One region of the Candidatus Pantoea soli genome, then DNA from elsewhere that is predicted to be linked to it. Evidence: predicted binding sites of a transcription regulator. Region 1 holds the regulator's gene; each other region holds the start of a gene.
What was found. Region 1 encodes LexA, which represses DNA repair genes until DNA is damaged. Its sites were predicted from a motif close to TNCTGTATGTACATACAGNA; they were not measured.

Region 1 (5,874 bases):
GATCTGTTTTGATCGGGCCTGGCCGCCGCGCCAGTCTGAGCGGGTCAGCGTGATAAGCCGGCCGCATCAGAGACGATAAAAAAAGGGCGACCTGACGGTCGCCCTGCGTGTTTCTGCCAGCGGCTATTCGTGTGCCACCGCTGTTTCGATGGTCAGGCGTACATCGCTGGTGACCAGCTCCGCCAGCATCTGCCACATCATATTGGTGCGTTCCCCATCAGCATCACCCGAATCGCTGATATAGCCTTCGTCACGCAGTGACAGTACCAGAGTGGTGAAGACTGCTTTATCGAAGAACTCCGGCGCGTTGATGCCGTGCAGCACTGACAGGCGCTGAGCCAGCGTGCGGCTCTCTTTCTCCAGCGTCCCGCGATTGATGGTCGGTTTCGCGCTGAGTACCGCAAACGTGATGGCGAAACGCTGCAGCGTTTCACGGATACCGGCGGCCAGCAGCTGCAGCGTACGATAACGTGACGCGCATATCTTCAGCCGGCCTTCCTGCTGCGACACCAGCCCCTGACGCGCCATTTCGGCACAGAGTGCATTCAGCAGCGCAGGCAGTTCGCTGCTGTCCCAGCGCAGGAACAGCTCACTTTTCAGCAGCGGATAGACCAGACTGACCTGACGCAGTAACTCGGCCTCGCTGATTTCGCGGTGCTGCTGCACAATCGCGGCAATCAGGGAAGGCATCACCAGCATGTGATGAATGTTGTTGCGGTAATAAGTCATCAGTACTGCCTGCTCGCGCGGCAGAATGATGATATCGCCAATGCTGTCCTGCTCGGTTTCAAACTTGTTCATGCCCATGGCGTGATCGAGCAGCGCTTCTGCGCTCAACGCCGGCACGGTAGATTCCGGCGAATAAGGCACGTTGCGCAGCAGCTGCGTGTAGCACTCCAGCTGCTCAATCAGCTGTTCCCGCGTCAGTGAACGCTGACGTGACGCCAGCAGCGCGGTCACGCACAGGTTCATGGCGTTTGCCGCTCCCGCTTCATTGATGCGCACCATCAGACGGCCGGCAATGTCATTTACGACAGGTGTCATCCACGCCGGACGCTGCGGGTCAATGGGATCGATGGCGTCACGCCATTCCGGAACGTGCTTGTTCAGGTAGTTCACCAGCGGCAGGGGTTCGCCGAAGTTAACATAGCCCTGACCGAGGTTGCGCAGCTTGCGCAGCCCGCGCACCATCTGCATGAACCCTTCTTTTTCTTTGGCCGCACCGCGCAGCTCTTTGGCATAGGTGCCCACTTCCATCACATGCTCATAGCCAATATAGATAGGGACGAAAGTGATAGGGCGGCTGCCGCCGCGCAGCAGCGCCTGCAGCGTCATCGACAGGGTGCCGGTTTTCGGATCGAGCAGACGCCCGGTGCGTGAACGGCCCCCTTCGACAAAATACTCCACCGAATAACCGCGGCTGAACAGCTCGCCCAGGTATTCGCGGAATACCGTAGAATAGAGTTTGTTGCCTTTGAAGGTGCGGCGAATAAAGAACGCGCCAAGGCGGCGGAAAATCGGGCCGGCGGGCCAGAAGTTCAGGTTAATCCCGGCGGCAATGTGCGGCGGCACCAGTCCCTGGTGATACAGCACATAGGAGAGCAGCAGGTAGTCCATGTGGCTGCGGTGACAGGGCACATAGACGATTTCATGGCCGTCCTGCGCCAGCTGGCGCACGCGCTCGCCACCGTTGACGTTGATGCCCTGATAAAGTCGGCTCCACAGCCAGCCCATGACCCGATCCGTTACGCGAATCGCTTCATAGGAGAAGTCCGCTGCCACTTCTTCCATCATTTCAACGGCGTTCTGCTGCGCTTTCTCATGCGAAATCTTCTTGCTGCGCGCTTCATCTTCTACCGCTTTTTCAATCGCTTTGGACTGCAGCAGCTTATTGAATAGATCCTGACGCGCCGGCAGACGCGGGCCCACCGCCGCCAGCCGCTGACGGGCAAAATGAATACGCGCCACGCGTGCCAGTTTCTGCGCAATCGACTTATCCGTACCGTGTTCGGTCGCCATCTGGCGCAGGGAAACGGTTGGCGAGAAGCGCACAAAGCTGTCGCGGCCGTGCCATAAAATGGCGAAGAACTTCTGTACCCCATTCAGAATGCGCAGATGAGGCGTCTCTTCGCCCTGCACCTCACGCCCTGGCGCACGGCCGAACATCACGGCCACCGGCAGCATCTGCACATCCAGCCCGGGGTTACTGCGATGCAAATCCAGATAGTCGTGGAACAGCTTTACCGACTCCGGATTGGCGACAAAATAGGGGAATACGCGCGGACCGTCGTGAATAAACACATGACGCGGCAGCAGCGCACCATCGATCTCCAGCGGCGCCAGCGGATCGGGCAGATCGAGTTTCAGACATTGAGCGCGCAGCGTCAGCAGATCTGCCTTTGAATCATAAGGCAAAACATACATCACCGGGCGGGTCGGATCGATGCCGTGTTCTGAAATCGGATCGGTCGGAATGACCTTACTTTTTACCAAAATAGAGAGTGGTAAATTCAACAATTTGTAATAGAGTTTACGCCAACCTGACATAGACAACTTGAAGCCTCTTGTTAGCAAAGCGCGGCAAGCATACCAGAAAGTGCAGCGAAGATCTGTGGCCTGACCATTTCGCGCTGCCCAGACATTGACGTCAAAACCACTTAAGGGTTCCACATACATGGCAAATAACGTCACCGGTATTCAGAGAATTGTAAAAGCAGCCGGTTACTCGTGGCAGGGGCTGCGTGCAGCCTGGCAGCATGAAGCTGCGTTTCGCCAGGAGGCTATCGCTGTGCTGGTTGCCATTGTCATCGCCTGCTGGCTGGACGTGGAAGCGATAACGCGCGTGCTGCTGATTGGTTCTGTCGTACTGGTGATGATTGTAGAAATCCTTAACAGCGCCATTGAAGCCGTAGTGGACCGTATCGGCCAGGAGCGGCATCCGCTGGCAGGCCGTGCGAAAGATATGGGCTCTGCGGCGGTTCTGCTGGCCATTCTACTGGCGCTGTTTGTCTGGATCACGCTGCTCTGGTCGCATTTGCGATAAACATTCCGGATTCATCAAACCGCTGATTTTTCCCCCGGTTTCGGTTTTCATTTCGCCAATACCTGTATATACTCACAGCGACTGTATAAACAACCAGGGGGCGGGATGAAAGCGTTAACCAGCAGGCAGCAACAGGTCTATGATCTGATTCGCGACCATATTAATCAGACGGGCATGCCGCCAACGCGTGCTGAAATTGCTTCGCAACTCGGCTTCCGCTCGCCGAATGCTGCCGAAGAGCACCTTAAAGCCCTGGCGCGTAAAGGCGTCATTGAAATTGTCTCTGGTGCGTCACGCGGCATTCGCCTGCTGATGGAAGAAGAGGTCAGCGAAGGCCTGCCGCTGATCGGTCGCGTCGCTGCCGGTGAGCCTCTGCTGGCGCAGGAGCACATCGAAACGCACTATCAGGTGGATGCAAACCTGTTCAAACCTTCGGCGGATTTCCTGCTACGCGTCAGCGGCATGTCGATGAAAGATATCGGTATTATGGATGGCGATCTGCTCGCTGTGCATAAAACCCAGGAAGTGCGTAACGGCCAGGTTGTCGTGGCGCGCATTGACGACGAAGTCACCGTAAAACGCTGGAAGAAGCAGGGCTCCATTGTGCAGCTGCTGCCGGAGAACAGCGATTTCCAGCCCATCGTCGTGGATACCCGTGAACAGTCGCTGACGGTCGAAGGCCTTGCCGTAGGTATTGTGCGTAACGGTGAGTGGCTCTGATCGTCACGTTGCAGTAATCCCCCCGCTGTGGCAGCACGCGTGTGCTGCCCGCAGTCTGCCTTTTTACGCCTCCTGAACCCCTCTGTGCAGCCTTATGCGCTATCAGCAGGCTGACGATCGTCAACAAGGGAATGCGCTGATGCGGCTGTTTTCCTCCTCCGATAAAGCACTGTGGCGGCTGGCGCTGCCGATGATCCTGTCGAATATCACCGTCCCGCTGCTGGGTGTGGCAGACACTGCCGTTATCGGCCATCTCGACAGTCCGGTTTATCTGGGTGGCGTCGCCACCGGCACCACCGCGACCAGTTTTATTTTTATGCTGCTGCTGTTCCTGCGCATGAGCACCACCGGGCTTACCGCTCAGGCGCTGGGCGCCGGCGATAAATCTGCGCTGGCCCGGTCGCTGGTGCAGCCGCTGCTGATTGCACTGCTTGCCGGGATGGTGCTGATGCTGCTGCGCCTGCCGGCCAGTAGGCTGGCAACCCTGCTGATGGGCGGCAGCGCGGAAGTGCAGCAGCAGGCACAAATCTTTATGCATATTCGCTGGCTGAGCGCTCCCGCCACGCTGGCAAATATGGTGATCCTGGGCTGGCTGCTGGGCGTGCAGTATGCGCGTGCGCCGGTGGTGCTGCTGATTGTCGGCAATCTGGTGAACATCCTGCTCGATCTGCTGCTGGTGCTGCACCTGCACTGGGGCGTAGCTGGCACCGCCGCCGCCACGGCGCTGGCGGAGTATGTCACGCTGGCAGTGGGTCTCTGGATGGTCGTCCGCGTGCTGGCCCTGCGCGGGATCACCTTTAGCCTGCTGAAACGCAGCTGGCGCGGCGATGCCGGCCGGTTGTTCCGGCTTAACCGTGACATTATGCTGCGCTCGCTAATGCTGCAGATCTGCTTTGCTTCGCTCACCATGCTGGGCGCGCGTATCGGGCCAGAAGTGGTGGCGGTTAACGCCGTCTTACTGATGTTTCTGACGTTTACCGCCTATGCGCTTGACGGTTTCGCTTACGCCGTGGAAGCCTGCTCGGGTGAGGCCACCGGTGCGCGCGATCGTGAGCGTTTACTGGCTGTCTGGCAGGCCGCCTGTCGTCAGGCGGGCATCGTCGCTCTGCTGTTTGCCGCTATTTATGCCTGCAGCGGCGCGCAGATTGTGGCCCTGCTGACCTCCCTTACCTCGCTGCGCGAAATGGCCGATCGCTATCTGCTGTGGCAGGTCATTCTGCCGCTGACAGGCGTATGGTGTTATCTGCTGGACGGCATGTTTATCGGCGCAACACGCGGGCGGGAAATGCGTAACAGCATGATGATCGCGGCGTCCGGATATGGTGTGACGCTGCTGACGGTGCCCTGGCTGGGCAATCATGGCTTGTGGCTGGCGCTGGCGGTGTTTCTGGCACTACGTGGTCTGACGCTCTGGCTAATGTGGCGGCGCCACTGGCAGCATGACAGCTGGTTCACCGTCTGAATAAGCGCAGCGCGGGTTCAGATTAATCTGTAACGTCTGCAAAATCCGAAGCGGCTACTATAATTATCTTAAACGACGCAAATAAGTAGCGCGTTGTGTCGATGTTTTCCCTGAATTACAGGTGATCATCGCATTTCACTCAGGAAGACGTGGAGGATTATGATGAACAAAGACGAAGCGAGCGGTAACTGGAAACAGTTCAAAGGCAAGTTCAAAGAAAAATGGGGCAAGCTAACGGATGATGACCTCACCGTGATTGAAGGCAAACGCGATCAGCTTGTTGGTAAAATCCAGGAGCGTTACGGCTACGCCAAAGACGAAGCCGAGCGCGAAGTCAGCGACTGGGAAAGTCACAACAAAGACTACCGCTGGTAGGTCTGCCACTTTATGGATGAGGCGCCTGCCCGCTGATCGGCCGATCAGCCTGGCACAGGGATGTGCCGGTTACCCTTTTCGCGTTTTTTTCCCGCTTTCTGCAGCATGGTCATGATGACAGTTCTCCTGTTGCGTACAGGCTGCCACTTCCGCACAATCACCGCATAAACCATGCGCTTCAATCACACTGTGTCGCAGGGTAAAGCCGGTCTGTTTTGCCAGTCCCTCAATGATGTTTTCCACGCCGTGCGCATGCTTTTCGTTAACCGCAGCA
Region 2 (5,874 bases), 1.0 Mb from region 1:
GACGGACGCTGCGTTGCCAGTACCAGGTGGATGCCGGCCGCACGTGCTTTCTGCGCCAGACGGGCGATCAATTCTTCCACTTTCTTACCGACCGCCATCATCAGATCGGCAAACTCATCGACCAGCACCACGATATACGGCAGTTTTTCCAGCACCGGCGGCGTCATGTCCATGCTGTCGCCCGGTTTCCAGAACGGATCCGGAATCGGACGGCCCATGGCCGCCGCCTGCTCAATTTTCTCGTTGTAGCCTGCCAGGTTACGCACGCCCAGCGCCGACATCAGCTTGTAGCGACGTTCCATCTCTACCACACTCCAGCGCAGCGCATTCGCCGCGTCTTTCATGTCGGTAACGACTTCGGTCAGCAGGTGCGGAATGCCTTCATAAACCGAGAGCTCCAGCATTTTCGGATCGATCATGATAAAGCGCACCTCTTCCGGGGTGGCTTTATACAGCATGCTGATGATCATGGTGTTCACGCCGACAGACTTACCGGAACCGGTGGTACCGGCTACCAGCAGGTGCGGCATTTTCGCCAGATCGGCGACCACCGGCTGGCCGGAGATATCTTTCCCCAGCACCACAGCAAGCGGCGATGGATTGTCACGGAACTTGTCGCAATCCAGCACTTCCCGCAGGTATACGGTCTGGCGGTGTTTGTTCGGCAGTTCCAGGCCAACATAGGGTTTGCCAGGAATCACCTCCACCACGCGCACGGCCACAGCAGAAAGGGAACGGGCCAGGTCGCGCGACAGATTGGAAATACGCGCCGCCTTCACGCCCGGTGCCAGATCCAGCTCAAAACGGGTAATCACCGGCCCTGGCGAGATCCCCACCACTTCGGCTTTCACCCGGTAATCGGCCAGGCGCGCTTCAACCAGACGTGCCGTCTGCTCCAGCGCGAACATGTCAACCGGCTCCTCTTCTGACGGCGGTGGCGTCAGCAGATCCAGCACCGGCAGCGGCGTAGAGGGCTTCTCCAGCGGCTGCTCGTGCCGCACAAGGAACGGGTGGAACAGGCTGTCCTGCGCCGGTGCCGGCTGCGGTTTCTCTGCCGGCGCGGCGTAAGCCTGCGGCTCCGGAGAAGACCACGGGCTGTTATGTTCATTCAGCGAAGCCGGCGGCGTTGCCGGCTGCGGCGCAGCCGACGGTTGCCCCTGTGCGGCGTCGTTCTGCGGTGCGGCAGGCTGTTGCCACTGTGCAGCGTTGTTCTGCGGTGCGGCAGGCTGTTGCCACTGTGCGGCGTCGTTCTGCGGTGCCGCAGGCTGTTGCCACTGTGCGGCGTCGTTCTGCGGTGCCGCAGGCTGTTGCCACTGTGCGGCGTCGTTCTGCGGTGCAACAGGCTGTTGCCACTGTGCGGCGTCGTTCTGCGGTGCAGCAGACTGCTGCCCCTGCGCCGGCGTCTCCGTTTCCGGGGTGGCGGCGATAGTAAACAGCGGCTCACTCGGCGTATCGTCAACCAGATCTTTCATCGGCGAAAAATCAAACGCGGCAGAAGTATCGAGGCTGAATGCCGGCGCTGGCTCAGCCGGCGCTGCGCTGTAGCGCTGCTGCTGCTGGGCGGCGAACTGGCTGGCCAGCTGCGCCTGCTGCAGGGCGTCTTCGTCCTCTTCTTCCGGCTGTGCCTGCCAGCTCTCGCCATAGCGCTGCTGCTGCTGCGACTGGAACGCTTCACGCAGCTGGGCTTCCTGCAACGCAGCGGCATCGTCTTCATGGATCGCCGGATGCAGGGTAGCGCTCACCTCAGGCTGCTGCTGTTCCGCCTGCTCACGCGCTTTCTCTTCCGCCATGCGCTGAGACGGCAGTTTGATGCCATACGACGCCAGCTCGCGGCGGGTAGGCAGTTTGACTTTATTCGGACGCGGCAGCTCCGGGCCAATGCCCTGCTTCACCTGCGGGTTGTAGTCACGCTCGGGCACAATATCAAACGCCGGCATAGCGCCTGTCGCACGGCTGGCTGCCTGCGCAGCGCCTGCAGTGACCGCAGCCGTTGCTGCGCTGTTCAGTGGCGCAGCGAACTGATCGGCCTGCTGCCAGTTACCCATCCGCGGGCCATCCTCTTCGTCCACCGGGGAGAACGCAGTGGCGGCTGGCGTGGCTGGCGCGTCAGGCATATCAAAACGGTAAAGCGGTGGTTGAGCGGCCTCTGCCTGCGGGGCAGCGGGCGCGCTGTCCCACGATGTGGCGGCCGGAGCTGGACGTGCCGGCATAGCCGGTTGCGCTACCGGCGCAGACGCTGGCGATGCCACTGGATGGGCTGAAGTCACGGGCTGCGTGGCCGCTGCAGCTGTCTGAGCCGCGGTCGGCGCGCTGCCCTCTGCGGTGTGCGACACGGCCGGTGACGCCTGCGCGGCTTCGGCGGTGACCGCCAGCGCCGCTGCCGTGGCCGCACTGGCTTTCGCCAGCAGCGGATCGTTTTCCGGCGTAAGCGCAGCCGGTTCGGCCACTTTACGCGGCTTCGCCAGCAGCACATCGTCATCATCCGCAGATGCCGCCCGCATTACCGGTGCCGCGTCGGCTTCGGTGTCATCTTCCCACTCTTCTTCCTGCCAGGGTTCATCATGGCGCGAGCGGTTGCTGGCAAACGTCAGCACACCCATGACCACGCTGCCGATCTTTTCCGCAATCGCCAGCCACGACCAGCCGGTGTAAAGCGTGATACCTGCCGCCCAGACGCACAGCAGCGTCAGCGTGCCGCCGGCTCCGCTGAACCAGGGTGCCATCGCATTACTGACCAGGCTGCCAATCACGCCACCGGAAGCAAAGTACCAGATATCATCCACATTAAGCGCCGCCAGTCCGCAGGTGGTGACCACCAGCGCCAGCACGCCAATCAGTCGCAGGCCCACGGCAAAGTAGTCGATGTAATCCTGTCGATCGCGCTGGCGGAAGGTAATCCAGCACAGGCCAATAATGACCGGTGGGATCGCGTACGCCATGACGCCAAATACAAACAGCAGCGTATCGGCCAGCCATGCGCCCACGCTGCCACCGAGGTTATGGATAGGTTCATGCCAGGCGGTCTGCGACCAGCTGGGATCGGAAGGGTTAAAACTAACCAGTGACACCATCAGATAGATGGCAAACAAGGCCACAAGGATGAGCAATGCTTCCAGCAGCCGACGTCCGCTGCTCAGCGGTTGTAATGAAACGTCTTTGTCTTCTGTGTATTCCTGGCTCAAGAGAACTCTCCAGGTGCCTGTAAATTAAGAAGGCAACAGCGCCGGAGAAGCCCGACGCTGGTCCTGTATGAATTCACAGGAGTGTACCGAAATCCTGCAAGATTTGCACCTGCCGTGCGTTAACGGGTTTTGATCACCAGACGATTACTCTGTTTGACCTCTTCCATCACGACATAAGTACGGGTGTCGTTTACGCCTGGCAGGCGCAGCAAGGTTTCACCCAGCAGTTTACGGTAAGCAGACATATCCGGTACGCGGGTTTTCAGCAGGTAGTCAAAGTCACCGGAAACGAGGTGACACTCTTGAGTTTCCTCAAGTTTTTGCACAGCGGCGTTAAATTGCTCAAACACATCTGGCGCGCCACGATTCAGAGTAATCTCAACAAAAACCAACAGTGAAGCATCGAGATAATGCGGGTTAAGCTGTGCGGTGTAGCCCAGGATGAATCCCTGGCGCTCCAGGCGGCGCACGCGCTCCAGACAAGGCGTGGGTGAAAGTCCAACCCGTTTGGAAAGCTCTACGTTAGAAATACGTCCATCTTTCTGCAGTTCATTCAGAATGTTTCTGTCGATACGGTCCAGATCTTTTCCGGGGCGCTTTTTATTGTCTACCATTATTATTGTCTCTCTTAATTCCTTCCCTTTACCTGCCACACCCTGAAAACGCTCATTGTTCAGGGCCTTACTGAAGTGAAGTCTGTAAGCCTGTGCAGTGAATGCCACCATCCGTATGACGCATGTTGTCTGTCCACATCATGCGTCATGACCAATGTCAGGCTGAGTTTATTTGGCGAAAACGCGCAAAACAGGAACGAAATACTGTTTTGAACCGCTAAATTCCCTCTGCTTCTGACAATGTTTTCGCAAAAGCGCAGGCGATTGTCAAAGTAAAACATCCAAATTCAGTACAAGATGCCAGACAGAGTGCTGGGTTGCTGTTTTTAAATGAGATTTTTTATACTGCTGCACCACAAATCACCGGTGAATGCCCCGTTTTAGCGCAGCCGGCGTGCAAAAATGGCGTTCATCGTCTACGCCGCTTGCAGTGATTGTTAACAAAATTGCTGAAACCTTTTTTTGCCGCGGCAATTTCCCTACAATCAAACACCATGTTGTCAGACACACACTGAGGAACGCATGAGTACGGCCAAACACAGTAAGCTGCTCATTCTGGGCTCCGGCCCTGCCGGTTATACCGCGGCGGTTTATGCTGCGCGCGCGAATCTGAATCCCGTCATGATTACCGGACTGGAAAAAGGGGGTCAGCTCACCACGACGACAGAAGTCGAGAACTGGCCGGGCGATCCGCACGATCTGACCGGACCTTCGCTGATGGAGCGTATGCACGCCCATGCCGAGAAATTCAACACCGAGATCATTTTCGATCACATTCACACGGTTGATCTGCAGAACCGCCCTTTCCGCCTGACCGGTGACAGCGGCGAATACACAGCGGATGCGTTAATCATCGCAACCGGTGCGTCTGCGCGCTATCTGGGCCTGCCGTCGGAAGAAGCGTTTAAAGGTAAAGGGGTTTCCGCCTGCGCAACCTGTGATGGTTTCTTCTACCGTAATCAGAAAGTGGCGGTTATTGGTGGTGGTAACACCGCGGTTGAGGAAGCGCTTTACCTGGCCAACATCGCCTCGGAAGTGCACCTGATTCACCGTCGTGACAGCTTCCGCGCCGAGAAAATCCTGATTGACCGGCTGATGGATAAAGTGCGCAACGGCAATATCGTGCTGCACACGGACCGTACGCTGGAAGAGGTGGTAGGCGATCAGATGGGCGTAACCGGCCTGAAGCTGCTCTCTACCAAAGGTGAAGCGCCTGAATCGCTTGAGGTGGCAGGACTGTTTGTCGCCATTGGCCATAGCCCGAACACGGCGATTTTCGACGGTCAGCTGGCGCTGGAAAATGGCTACATCAAAGTGCAGTCCGGTCTGCATGGCAATGCCACCCAGACCAGCGTGCCGGGCGTGTTCGCCGCTGGCGACGTGATGGACCATATTTACCGCCAGGCCATTACCTCTGCCGGCACCGGCTGTATGGCCGCGCTGGATGCAGAGCGCTATCTTGACGGCCTGGTTAAAAACGATAAGTAAGTTGTTAATAACCTGATCATAATTGCACGAAGGCGACCCGTTCTGGTCGCCTTTTTTATCGCCTGCATGTTACAGTTCTGCCACCCGCACCGCCGGGATTTTCTCCGGATTCGTTTCTCTTCACAGTGATCAAAATGGTTGCGCATGAACAAGTCACGGCAACAAGAACTGCTGCGCTGGCTGCGCCAGCAACGTCATCACGGTGCCCGCGCGTTACGGGCCGCTTCGCTGTATGGTTTTCTGGCCGCGCTGGTGCTTATCGCGCAGGCCTGGCTGCTGGCATCGCTGTTGCAGAATCTGATTGTGGCACAGCAGCCCCGCACCGGACTGGTCACGGATTTCCTGCTGCTGTTGCTCTGTTTTGTGCTGCGTGCGGTTTTGCACTACGCCCGTGAAATGGCCGGCCAGCGCGCCGGGGTGGCTATTCGCCGTGCGCTGCGCCAGCAGGTTCTGGACCGCCTTGAACAGCTTGGCCCGGCATGGATCCAGGGCAAACCTGCCGGCAGCTGGGCAACGCTCCTGCTGGAGCAAATTGAAGAGATGCAGGATTACTATGCGCGCTATCTGCCCCAGATGTCGCTGGCGGTGTT
Region 3 (5,874 bases), on a different replicon from region 1:
ATCGTGTAGTTTAGTCAGCAGCACAAGCGTCCCGTACCGCTTATGGGGCTGGAGACAGTTTTTATCCTCTACAGGAGAATCAGCAATGGAACATCAATATACCTCGCACATATTCTGGACCGGGAATCAAGGCACTGGAACATCGGGATATAAGGCGTATGCGAGGACCTGGGACATCGCCATTACCGGCAAAGAGGTTATCCATTGCTCAAACGATCCCCTGTTGGGTGGCGATGCCACTAAAATGAATCCTGAAGACCTTCTGCTATCCTCGCTTTCTGCATGCCACATGCTCTGGTACCTGCACCTTGCCTCAGATGCAGGGATCGCTGTTCTGGAATATGAAGATTCTCCGATAGCCACGGGGGAGGTGTTGAAAGGCGGTGCGGGCAGATTTACTTCGGCTGTACTGAGACCCAAAATCACGGTAGCAAACGGCACTAATCTTGACTCTGCAATGGCCATTCATCATGAAATCCATAAAGTCTGTTTTATAGCAAGGTCAGTGAATTTTCCGGTTCGCTATGAGCCTGAATTTGTTACCCGTCATCAATAAGAATTCGTCCGCACGCGCTCTAACGGCCGCAAACCTGAACGCCACTGTATGTGAGGGGCAATGACGATCATTTTTGTCCTTTTACACCGGGTTAATGGTTTTGGCATCGGCAAAGCCAATGATGACAGCAAGGGGCCGGTCCACCAGCAGCGTTCATGCGGGTTACCGCTGGCTGACTCAGCCCGAATGACAGCAGGAACAAAACCGCTAACGGTTTAAAAATCCCTGCCCGGCCAGGGACAACGTTTCATTGCCGGCAACGATAATGTGGTCAATCACCCTGACGGCGATAAGGCTGAGCGCTTTTTGAATGCGCAGGGTAATGGCAACATCCGCTTCTGAAGGTTGCGGCCTAAACGACGGATGGTTGTGACTCAAAATCACCGCCGATGCATTCAGCTGCAGCGCACGCCGGGCAATCTCGCGCGGATGCACGTCTACCGTGGCCACCGATCCCCTGAACATTTCGTCGCAGGCGAGAAGCCGGTGCTGATTATCCAGAAACGCTACCGCAAACACCTCGTATTCGTGGCGGGCAAGTTTTGCCCGGAAGTACGCTTTTGTATCGGCAGCGCTGGAAAAAGGCGCACCGACCGGATATCGATAATCGATGGCCAGCATGGCCTCAGCCAGAACCTGACTGTCGCTCGCCATCACGTATTCTCCCTTCTCATTCAGGGCGAAAAGCCGGCTGAAAAAGCGTACGCGATGGCTCGAGGGGTGCTGAGGCCCCTCTTCTGATCGCCGTTCAGAACACTCAACCCTTTTCTGAAACATCGCCTGCCTCCCGTTCAGTTCCCTGACTGACTTTTACAGCATTGATATCCGCCTGCGCACAACGGGCATGCAGTCTCCCGCTCGCTGCGACTTTATGTGACCGGGATGTGTTCGTCACGCAGGCACGCTGACACCAGCTCCAGGTCAAATCCAGCAGATCGCTGACGCCCACTCCGCGCTGGCGCCACCCGGCGTACCAGCGACGGTAAGTACCGGCAGTCTGGAACGCAAGCGCCAGTTCCGCCGCGCAGAGTAATGCTTCCTGCTCCTCTGCCCGTCGGCGCAGTGCCCTTGCAGAAGACGTGACAATGGTCGGCCGCGATGATGAAGCCCCGGCCGGGCGGGCAGCGTTAAACCGGAGGAGATGTCCGGGAAACACGCGATTAATATCCGGCCCGGCACACGCTGAGGCAAGTGCATCCTCGAAGTTCTGTAACGCGCTGCCGTGCGGTGCGCCCGAATCGACGTTGCATCGTGGTGTGATTTCGGAGAAAGCGCCCTTTGAGTTCATGCGCACCCGCCTCTTCTGCCCAGAACAGCCACAATTTCTGATGGTATGAAGCCGTCGGCTAACATGTTCTCTACGCGCGCCAGAAGCTCACCAATAGCCTGCGGCTCAAAGTGCTCTGTGTTCAGCACGTACAGGCCGGTGTGATCGGGATTAACCCAGATAAGCCCGTGCCAGAACGGTGACTCACTGCCCGGACTCAGGATATCGAGCGTGACGTGAGGATTTTTTTGGTGCGTCAGGCGCAGGTGTACCGGGAACACCCCGCCCCACTCGCCCCGACATTCGCAGTCGGCCCGCCAGGCATGGCTGACGGGCAGCGCGTGCAGCACGGCGCCACACAGCCGCCGGCGAAACGCCTCGCCCCGCGCGCGGTAGGCTTCGAAATCGTCAGAGCTGAATGTCTGCAGACGTTGCAGCGTCACGCTTTCATCGCGCGTCAGCTCGCTGCCGGAGCAGCAGCGGTAACCCGCGCGCCGGCGGCCGTAATACGCAGATGTCTTGTCGTGGCGTTTTTTTCCTTTAGACTGAGTCGCTGACATATTTGGGTCCTTCATATCTGATGTGTCATGCCCTGCGCGGAGTGTCCGCTCCGCCAGGGCAACCCCGGCCTTTCCGGCCGCCTTTCTGCTTTGTTTCCCGCTGTTTTCACCTCTGTCGCCGCCCCGCGTAAGCGAAGCCACGTCATTCAGAATGGGATATCGTCATCAAAATCTGCCGGCGGATAGTTGCCCTGCGGCGGTGCCAGGGGTTCCGGCTGCGACTGAGCCGTACCGCGCCCGCCCTTGCCACCGTTACCTGCCCCTGCAGGTGTCTGCTGAGGCTGACCGCTCTGCTGGCTGCTGAACGGCTGTCCGGTCTGTGCGCCTGTGTTGCCTCCTCGCCCGCCCAGCATCTGCATGGTGCCGCCGACATTGACCACGACCTCGGTGGTGTATTTGTCCTGTCCGTCCGTGCCCTGCCACTTGCGCGTGCGCAGCTGGCCCTCGATGTAGACCTGCGAACCTTTGCGCAGGTATTCCCCCGCCACCTCGGCAAGCTTTCCGAACAGCACCACGCGGTGCCATTCGGTTACCTCCCTGTTCTCACCGGTCTGCTTGTCGCGCCAGCTTTCCGACGTGGCCAGCGTAATGTTTGCGACCGCGCCGCCGTTTGGCATGTAGCGCACCTCGGGGTCCTGCCCCAGATTTCCGACCAGGATGACCTTGTTGACGCCCCGTGAAGCCATGTTCGTTCTCCTCATGCAGTTGGTTTAAAACCACCTCACCCGTTGAGTTTCGGGAGCCGCGGTGTTGACGTTTTGTGGAAATCGGCTGGTTTTTCCTCCGGTATTCACTTCACCCGTTTGAGATCCTTCGCCGCGAGGGCGTAAACCAGCGCGGGTGACGGCAGGCGTCCGGGGCGACGGGGAAATTTATTTCTGGTCTGACGCAGTGGCCGGAAAAAAATTTTCACGGCGTGAATTTCACCCTGGACGACCACGGTGCCTGTGCTTGTCTCAGCCCCGGCGAATGGACTTAAACCGGTGAAGCCTGGCGGAAAAGCACAGCACGATGCAGCGGCAACGGCGGCTTTGCGGCAGCGAAACGACGTTGCGCCTCAGAGCGGCGGCGGATTTTAGCCGGCGCGGTTCGCGCCAGCCCGCGGGCTGGCTGCAGGTCAGGCTGTGGCCCTGCCATTGTCTTTGCGCTGTGGTATGGCCGGATTACGGCCGTCAGGGGTTTGCGATACTGGCGCTGAGGCCGGTCACGAGTGGTAAAAACAGAGGGGGGTAGGATGAGATGGTTTTCAAAACATAGTCCTTATGCGAAAGCTCCCTGAAACGGACAGCAATCATACACGCCGGTCTCCGGTTAAAAAGCCTTCACCTGTTTTTTCAGAGGAGCGCCAGCTGCCTTGTGCATCGACTTCAGATCTGAGTCCATCTGCGGTTCAGCCTCACACGCATTTAACGGTACGGTGAAGCTAACAAGTGAAGTGCGTCAGCTCTGCACGGCTTTATCCACACTTTGTCTGAACACCCGGGGTATAAAGCTGTGGATAGTCTGCGGCAACCTTTTCTGCCCGTAGCTCACGACGATTGATTAAAAAACGCACTAAGCAGGTGGCACCACTATTGCACGCCCCTGTCCGGAAGGATTACTGAAATATTTTATTTTTCAGTGATATGTCAAATTAACTATCAGCCGCCGTTTCGTTGCTACTTGCCAGATAATTTCACCTCAATAATACTGTACGTATAACCAGTATAATTCAGAGGAGGATTTTTATGCGCACTTTATTTACAGCAATGACAGCAATTACCGGCAGGTCAGCCATTTTCCCGGGGACCGGATCATGAATCCGGGCAGTTTTGCCGGGGGCCTGACACTGCTCTGGCCCCCGCTTTTTACTCCCCGCGTCAGGGTACCCCTCTATGCAGAGCCCTGCGCCGCAGGGTTTCCCTCTCCGGCGGCAGATTACGTTGAGAAAGAGCTGGACCTGAATGAACTCTGCATCCGCCGGCGCGCCTCTACTTTCTTTGTCCGCGCCAGCGGCAACAGCATGCGCGATCTCGGGTTGTGCGATGGCGACGTCATGGTTGTCGATCGCGCCGAGAAGCCTTCCCACGGCGATATTGTTATAGCCGAAGTTAACGGAGAATTTACGGTCAAGCGCCTGCAGCTGCATCCCCGCCCCGCCCTGCTCCCGATGAACCCCGCCTACCCCGTGATTTATCCGGAGGAGCTGCAGCTGCTCGGCGTGGTGACGTGGTTTTTCAACAGCACGCGCGCGCGGAGGTGATTATGCCCATGTTCGGACTGGCCGACGTGAACGCATTTTATGCCAGCTGCGAGGCGCTGTTCCGCCCGGATCTGCGCGGTAAGCCGGTTGTGGTACTGAGCAACAACGACGGCTGCGTCATTGCGCGCAGCGCCAGCGCAAAAAAACTTGGCATAAAAATGGGCACGCCATGGTTTCAGATAAAGAACCAGCTCTATCCCGAAAAGGTATTTATCTTCAGTTCGAACTACGGGCTTTACCATATTATGTGGAATGCAATTTGTACAAATAATTAGCAAATTATTCTCGAAAGTTGATATCGGGACGAGACAATCAATCGGATAAGTGGCACGAAAGGCTGTTTAATGGCGGGGCGCTTATCGTTGGAGTTTCGCGTTTTTTCTGATGGGGAGTGTCGAAAGGTATGGAAATGTGCTCATGGATTAAATGAATGACAGACTGTGTTTTCCGTCCAGCATACATCTGGAAGTGGGAAGACCACTTTGAGCGCGCCCGTCAGGCGCTCTGAAGAGAACCTGGAATTTCATCATTGCACTATAGTCCTCGTGACCGGAGCAAGCCCTTCATTTTGTAGTTGAAGGGCTTGTAAGTGGAGAGTCAGTTCAGTTGATTCTTACGTCAGACCCGAAACGTCTCGACCATGCCACGAAGGGAGTGCGCCTGTTCAGAAAGCGATCGGGAGGCCGATGACGACTCCTCGACGAGAGCAGCGTTATTCTGCGTGACACCGTCCATCTGACTGACCGCAATGCTGACCTGCGAGATACCCTGCATCTGCTCAGAGGATGCCAGCGAAATAATGTCCATTAATTCCGCCAGTTCCCCGACCATACCCACAATATTGAGTATGCTCTGTCCGGTACCTGATGCCACGCTCACACCACTTTCAACCTGTTCTACAGCCTGCTCAATAAGCGACTTTATTTCTTTTGCTGCAGTTGCACTTCGCTGTGCAAGTGTACGAACCTCACCGGCAACAACAGCAAATCCTCTGCCATCCTCGCCTGCCCGGGCGGCTTCAACAGCTGCATTCAGTGCAAGAATGTTGGTCTGAAAGGCAATGCCCTCGATGACACCGGTAATGTCGCGGATCTTTTTAGCACTCAGGGATATGTCATTCATGGTTTCTGACATGCGGCGGACATCTGTCTCTCCTGATCGCGCGAGCACCGCCGTTTCTCGCGCTGAAGCTGCCGTCTGCTGTGCGCCGGCCGTATTACTTTTCACTGTTGCCGTGAGTTGTTCCATG

Region 2: a site for LexA is predicted at 3,244-3,263, ahead of D8B20_RS06165 (DNA translocase FtsK 4TM domain-containing protein). Genes of this name have one in related genera too.
Region 3: a site for LexA is predicted at 4,071-4,090, ahead of umuD (translesion error-prone DNA polymerase V autoproteolytic subunit). Genes of this name have one in related genera too.

Annotation. Positions count from the first base shown of each region.
Region 1 is NZ_CP032702.1:313,003-318,876, forward strand. It holds gene ubiA (4-hydroxybenzoate octaprenyltransferase) at 1-12, shown strand, start outside; gene plsB (glycerol-3-phosphate 1-O-acyltransferase PlsB) at 124-2,547, opposite strand; gene D8B20_RS01395 (diacylglycerol kinase) at 2,675-3,043, shown strand; gene lexA (transcriptional repressor LexA) at 3,149-3,763, shown strand; gene dinF (MATE family efflux transporter DinF) at 3,903-5,225, shown strand; gene D8B20_RS01410 (CsbD family protein) at 5,388-5,600, shown strand; gene zur (zinc uptake transcriptional repressor Zur) at 5,670-5,874, opposite strand, start outside.
Region 2 is NZ_CP032702.1:1,325,422-1,331,295, reverse strand. It holds gene D8B20_RS06165 (DNA translocase FtsK 4TM domain-containing protein) at 1-3,182, opposite strand, end outside; gene lrp (leucine-responsive transcriptional regulator Lrp) at 3,302-3,796, opposite strand; gene trxB (thioredoxin-disulfide reductase) at 4,319-5,284, shown strand; gene cydD (heme ABC transporter permease/ATP-binding protein CydD) at 5,429-5,874, shown strand, end outside.
Region 3 is NZ_CP032704.1:242,999-248,872, reverse strand. It holds gene D8B20_RS21170 (OsmC family protein) at 86-556, shown strand; gene D8B20_RS21165 (JAB domain-containing protein) at 764-1,177, opposite strand; gene D8B20_RS21160 (plasmid SOS inhibition protein A) at 1,314-1,844, opposite strand; gene D8B20_RS21155 (conjugation system SOS inhibitor PsiB family protein) at 1,841-2,383, opposite strand; gene D8B20_RS21150 (single-stranded DNA-binding protein) at 2,530-3,069, opposite strand; gene umuD (translesion error-prone DNA polymerase V autoproteolytic subunit) at 4,179-4,625, shown strand; partial or broken gene D8B20_RS21140 (Y-family DNA polymerase) at 4,634-4,885, shown strand; gene D8B20_RS21135 (methyl-accepting chemotaxis protein) at 5,244-5,874, opposite strand, start outside.